Regions from separate parts of the Gottfriedia sp. NPDC058432 genome, predicted to be linked through region 1. Evidence: a T-box and tRNA genes for the amino acid it is inferred to sense, from the RefSeq annotation. Region 1 holds a T-box; the other holds one or more tRNA genes.
The links. The T-box of region 1 lies ahead of asnS (asparagine--tRNA ligase). A T-box ahead of a tRNA ligase gene usually reads a tRNA of that ligase, here a tRNA-Asn.

Region 1 (3,424 bases):
TTTCTGTTCATACGCTGGTTTTACAGGCTGTTGTGGTTTTCTTTTTTTCATATTATATCACCTTCCATTTCCATTATTTTATAATAATTTATAGTAGAAAGAGAAGTATTTCATCTTTACATATATTATAAAACTACTATTTCTCTTTTTTCAAATGCTAAAACTCAGATTCTTTTGGTGCTTCATAAAAACAATAGGATGCCGCAGCATCCTATTGTTTATTTTTATATTTAAAAATCTGCATTTCCTGGTGTACGTGGGAATGGTATTACATCACGGATATTCTTCATTCCTGTTAAATACATAACAAGTCGTTCAAATCCAATTCCATAACCAGAATGTTTTGTACCGCCGTATTTTCTAAGCTCCAAATACCACCAGTAATCTTCTTCATTCATACCAAGTTCTTTGATTCGCTCTACAAGGATGTCTTCTCTTTCTTCACGTTGACTTCCTCCGATTAATTCGCCAATACCAGGAACTAATAAGTCTGTCGCAGCTACTGTCTTGCCATCTTCATTTGCTCTCATATAAAATGCTTTAATTTCTTTCGGATAGTCAGTTACGTATACAGGACGCTTGTAAATTTCCTCACTTAAGTAACGTTCATGTTCAGTTTGTAAATCTGTTCCCCATTCAACTGGGTAGTCAAACTTTTTACCAGAGTTCTGTAATAATTCAACAGCTTCAGTATAAGTAACTCTACCAAAGTCAGATTCTAACGCATTCTTTAATCTTTCAATAAGTGTTTTATCAATAAAACTATTAAAGAATTCCATTTCTTCAGGTGCCTGTTCAAATACATAATTAATTACAAACTTAACCATGTCTTCACCAAGATCCATAATATCTGGTAGTTCTGCAAAAGCAACTTCCGGCTCAATCATCCAGAATTCTGCCGCATGTCGTGCAGTATTTGAATTTTCTGCTCTAAAAGTCGGACCAAATGTATACACATTACGGAAAGCAAGGGCATAAGCTTCACCATTTAATTGGCCACTTACAGTTAAGTTAGTTTCTTTACCGAAGAAATCCGCGCCGTCATCCACTTTTCCGCCTTCAGCTTTTGGAACTTGGTTCAGATCCATTGTAGTCACACGGAACATTTCTCCTGCGCCTTCTGTATCGCTTCCAGTAATGATTGGTGTATGTACATATACATATCCTTTTTCTTGGAAGAACTTATGAATGGCATATGATGCAAGAGATCTTACTCTGAAAACCGCTGAGTAAGCATTCGTTCTTGGACGTAAATGAGCGATTGTTCTTAAATACTCAAGAGAATGTCTCTTTTTTTGTAATGGATAATCTGTATCTGATAATCCCTCAATCACAATTTTTGTTGCTTTAATTTCAAAAGGTTGTTTCATTTCCGGAGTTGGAATAAATTCACCTTCTATTAAAACAGTTGAGCTAATAGGTAACTTCGTAATTTCTTTGAAGTTTTCAAGATTGTCCTCAAATACTATTTGTACACTCTTAAAGAATGTACCGTCGTTTAACTCCATAAAACCAATTGTTTTAGAATCACGAAGAGTACGAATCCATCCTGAAATTTGAACGGTTTGGTCTTTAAAATTTTCTTGATTTCTGTATAAATCTTTTACTACAGTCTTTATCATAATTAGCCTCCTTATGTTAATGTCCAATAAAAAAAGCCTTCTATCCCTATAAAAGGGACGAAAGACTAACTTCCGCGGTACCACCCAAATTGTCATAATATGACCAACTTTAAAGCTAACACTGCTTATCCCAGTTAATAACGTGCTGGTAACGTCTAAGCCTACTTAAGTGATCCCTTTCGGTTAGAACTCAAAGGTGTTCTTCATTCATGCTTCATCACTAGGCTTCCACCGTCCCTAGCTCGCTATCGAATATAGCAAAAACTACTGTCCTTTTCATCGATTTAAAATATGTAGTTTTTAAAGGAATTTTTCTTGTATAATTTATCATAAATCATAATCTCTTGTCTAGTTGTCCCTAAAAATATATTCATTGGAATCTATACTTTTAAACAGCTTAACCTAATTAAATCGATCTGATACACAACATTTTCCATTTGAGCCTTTTGATTAACCAAGCCCTATCTTATTGCCTTTTTACTTACTCATGAACACCTCATGAGTAACCAAGCTCCATCTTCTTGCCTTTTTACTTACTCATGAACACCTCATGAGTAACCAAGCTCCATCTTCTTACCTTTTTACTTACTCATGAACACCTTATGTGTAACTAAACTCCTTCTTCTTACCCTTTACTTACTCATGAACACCTAATGGGTTAGCATATTTCATATTTTGTATTTTTTCCTACTCATGAATCCTTTTATATCTTATAAGGATTATTTATGAACATGAAGCGACAATGTTCAATTTATAAACTCGTCATTCTTAATTTAATTGTCAAAATCCCTTTATTAAATTTTCTTTTTCCTATGATACACTTTACTAAAAAGGAGGGTTTAATTTATGGCTAGAGCTGAAGAATTGTTAAGGGATAAATTTGTTTGTTCGAAATGTAAACATACACACGCAAAAACTAAAGAAGTATCAATGTCCGGTTCAGGTTTAAGTAAATTACTAGATATTGATTATAATCATTTTTTATTTGTTTCTTGTTTAAATTGCGGTTTTGTTGAGGTTTATAATCCTTCAATTTTAGAAGGTAAAACCCGTGGTGAGTTAACGACAATTCTTGATATTCTTTTCGGATAGAGAGTGATGGTTCTATTATGATGATCTGGCTTGTTGTAGCTGTTCTTTTTCTTATTTATTTTATTGGAGTTGGCTACTATTTTACGCAGCAAGTTTTGTTTATGAAAACAAATTCTCTTGAGTTTATTTATCAGCGCGAGTTGGAAAATTTCCGATTTGATGAAGGATTGTATCGTTCTGTTCAAAAACAACCCTTTTCTATCCAATCTCGTTATGGATACGAATTAAAGGGATACTTGTTTGAGTCCTTTGATACAAATAATTGGGTCATTATTACACATGGTGTAACGGTTAATAAGAATAACTCAATTAAATATGCTGAGCTATTTTTAAGGCTTGGCTTTAATGTACTTACTTATGATCATAGGCGACATGGGGAGTCAGGTGGTCATACAACTAGCTATGGATATTATGAGAAATATGACTTACAATCTGTTGTTCAATATTTAAAGGATTTAAAAGGTGAGATTGTTCTTGGCATTCATGGAGAGTCAATGGGAGCATGTACAATGTTACAATATGCTGGTTTTGTTGAGGATTCTGCAGCTTTCTATATTTCAGACTGCGCGTTCTCTACATTCGAAGAACAGCTTACATATCGTTTGAAAATGGATTATAAACTTCCTAAATGGGCAATCCTTCCCGTTTCTAGCATTTGGTTAAAGCTTCGGAATGGATTTTTCATTAAAGATATTTCTCCTTTACTGGCA
Region 2 (3,424 bases), on a different contig from region 1:
TGGAAGTGAGGTTGATTTTTTTTCTGATTTTGTTGCTTTTGCTACTGTAGCAATATGTTTAGTGGGGATCGTCCCTACTTGAAGGTCAAAGAATATTATATATGCAAGCAATAAAGAACCAAGTAAAAAAGCTATTTTTTTCATTAATAATCACTCCTTTTGTAGACTATATGCTTGTCCACAACGAATATTCCTATTAGGAGCTTGGAATAAAAAATTTAAAACAAAAAAAAGAAGTGTGCAACACACTTCAGTAAACATTATTTTTTAGAAGGTAAGTTTTTAATTGTTAATGTGTACATACCAGCTGTTATTAAAATAAAAATTAAAGTTTGGAATGGGATATTTATTTTCAATAATCCTAGCAATAAATAGATAATTGTAGGTAATGTTAAGCTATATGAAACCATTGCAAAGCGTTGTCTAAAAGGCAAATGCTTAGTCGACTTAAATAAAGCTGTTAAAAACGCTAATAATGTAGCAACTATAAATATGAAGATACAAGAACCTAAATAAAATAGGAAAAATAATGCGATTAAGAATACTGGAAGAGCTTCTTTTATACTTTTAATAAATTTTGAAACTTGCGTTTTGTGTATTTCTTTAGATTTTAATGAAGGATAAGGATAATCTTGTTCGCCTTTATCATTTTTAATAACTAGTCTATTCTTTAATACAACAAATGCATACTGTTCGTTTTTTAATTTTGAAGGTATAACTGTTTCATTTGGATAAAAAGCATATTTATATTCACCGATATTTCGTTCAAACGGCGTATTGTCGTTAATTGTTAAAGATCCTTTGTTTAAAGAAATCGACTGAATATTATCTTTAAGCAAGTCAGAAACATTGTTGACCTGAAGCTTCACATCTTTTACTAATGAAAAGAATCCCGGAAGAGTATATAAAATTGCTAGTAGGAAAAGAAAAAAGATTGTTTTACCGATTTTTTGGAGTCTATATCTTGATATTGTTTTTGGAGAGTATAAACTAAACCAAAATTGTTTAAATATATTCATAAACTCATCCTTTCTTATTATTGTTATTTCACTTCCCGAAATTTATTATGTAACTTTCGGGCTATTTTGTATATTATAATCTTTTTTTGGAAATTGAATATTAAACTTTAATTAAAATGATAAGAGTAAATAAGAAGAGAATGACAATGGTTTAAGGATTGAATTTATGTTTGGCTTTAAATATCGTTAAAACAATTTATTTTCAATAAAAAATAGTTAATATAAATTAATAATGAAAAAAATAATAAAAAGTGTTGACGTTTAGTTTAAAACATGATAAATTAAATATTGTCTTAAGGACAACGTGAATTATTCCGCAGTAGCTCAGTGGTAGAGCACTCGGCTGTTAACCGAGTGGTCGTAGGTTCGAACCCTACCTGCGGAGCCATTTTTATAGTTTGGCGGTGTAGCTCAGCTGGCTAGAGCGTACGGTTCATACCCGTGAGGTCGTGGGTTCGACTCCCTCCGCCGCTACCAATATTTTATTATGGAGTAATACCCAAGTCCGGCTGAAGGGATCGGTCTTGAAAACCGACAGGGGTGTAACAGCCCGCGGGGGTTCGAATCCCTCTTACTCCTTAATTAGTGAAAAAGTCTTCAACTATAATGTTGAAGACTTTTTTCGTTTTGGTTATTAAATTAACAAATGATGAGTTTAAATCTTCGATAATCCACTTCGCTTAATCAGAATTTTTCTTCCAAAAATTAATCTTTTTTACTTTCTTTCCCTTTTCTCGAGCATTACTATTGAAATCTTTCAGTTTATTTGATAACTTTAAATTGAAATTCACTATTATCTTTGGGAGGAAATAAAAATGTCAAAATTTGAATTACCACAATTACCTTATGCTTATGATGCATTAGAGCCACACTTTGATAAAGAAACAATGAATATTCACCACACTCGTCACCACAATACATATGTAACAAACTTAAACGCTGCTTTAGAAGGTAAAGAAGTAGCTGCTTCTTCAATTGAAGAATTAATTTCAAACTTAGATGCACTTCCAGAAGGTATCCGTACAGCTGTACGTAACAATGGTGGTGGACATGCTAACCATAGCTTATTCTGGACTTTATTAACTCCAGAAGGCACTGGCACTCCAGTTGGTGAAGTTGCTGAAGCAATTAACGCTAAATTCGGTAGCTTAGATGAGTTAAAAGCTGCGTTCACTCAAGCTGCATTAACTCGTTTCGGTTCTGGTTGGGCTTGGTTAGTAGTAAACAATGGTGAGTTAGAAGTGACTAGCACAGCTAACCAAGATTCACCATTAATGGAAGGAAAAACTCCAATCTTAGGTTTAGATGTATGGGAGCATGCTTACTACTTAAACTACCAAAACAAACGCCCTGACTACGTTGGTGCATTCTGGAATTTAGTAAACTGGGATAAAGTAGAAGAATTATACCAAGCTGCTAAATAATTTATAAAAAATGAACACTACTTAATTAATTAAGTAGTGTTTTTTTATGTTTAAAAAAGGATAAATTTTCATTTACTCGGAAAACTAGTTCATGAGACAAAGGAGAGTTTATTATGAGTAAGTGGAAATTTTTATTAGGTGACGTAGATTTAAATAAAGACTTAATTCTTTTACTGAGTGTAGGTGGATTGTTTACTTTAGCGACAGCTTTATCTAGCACATTTGTAAATGTTTATTTATGGAAGCAATCAAATAGTTATTTACCAATTGCTTCTTATCAATTTTCGATTGCGTTTTTTCAAGCTCTTACATTCATAATTACAGGTAGATTAGCTAAAACAATCGATCGGGTTGTCATTTTAAGAGTGGGAATTTCTTTTTTGGCAGTATTCTATATAGTTGTTTTACTATTTGAAACGAAAACATTATTAGCAACAATTATGATTGGAGCAATTTTGGGAATTGGGAATGGCTGTTATTATTTAGCGTTTAATTTATTAACATTTGAAGTAACAGAACCAGAAACTAGACAATTTTTTAATGGTTTTTTAGGTCTAATTAATTCTTTTACGGGAATGCTTGGCCCCTTTATAGCTGGAGCGATTATTTCTTCAATGATAGGAAACAAAGGTTATCATTTTGTGTTCCTCGCTGCAGTCATTTTATTTGTATGTGCAGTTGTCTTAAGTTGTTTCTTAGTTAAAAGGGAACTTGATAGTGAGTTCAATATTAAGCGCGTCATTCTAGAAAGAAAACTAAATGAAAATTGGCGAAAAGTTACACATGCTAATTTCTTTCAAGGGATTCGTGAAGGGATTTTTATGTTTGTTATTTCGATTTATATTTTCTTATCTACAGGAAGTGAATTCGCATTAGGGAAATATGGATTAATTACATCGTTAATTAGCTTTATTACCTATTATATTGTTACAAGAATTATAAAAGAAAATTTTAGAATGAAAGCGATCTTTATTGGTGGTT

Region 2: it encodes a tRNA-Asn, which carries the amino acid that the T-box ahead of asnS (asparagine--tRNA ligase) is inferred to sense. The anticodon was not compared.

The regions. Positions count from the first base shown of each region.
Region 1 covers NZ_JBHXLC010000010.1:129,297-132,720, forward strand. The annotation lists gene ACFWM3_RS12425 (YqkE family protein) at 1-51, opposite strand, end outside; gene asnS (asparagine--tRNA ligase) at 231-1,622, opposite strand; T-box leader at 1,673-1,911, opposite strand; gene ACFWM3_RS12435 (zinc ribbon domain-containing protein) at 2,469-2,714, shown strand; gene ACFWM3_RS12440 (alpha/beta hydrolase) at 2,732-3,424, shown strand, end outside.
Region 2 covers NZ_JBHXLC010000008.1:84,986-88,409, forward strand. The annotation lists gene ACFWM3_RS10180 (hypothetical protein) at 1-144, opposite strand, end outside; gene ACFWM3_RS10185 (DUF1189 domain-containing protein) at 261-1,019, opposite strand; tRNA gene ACFWM3_RS10190 (tRNA-Asn) at 1,333-1,407, shown strand; tRNA gene ACFWM3_RS10195 (tRNA-Met) at 1,420-1,496, shown strand; tRNA gene ACFWM3_RS10200 (tRNA-Ser) at 1,509-1,598, shown strand; gene ACFWM3_RS10205 (superoxide dismutase) at 1,835-2,443, shown strand; gene ACFWM3_RS10210 (MFS transporter) at 2,557-3,424, shown strand, end outside.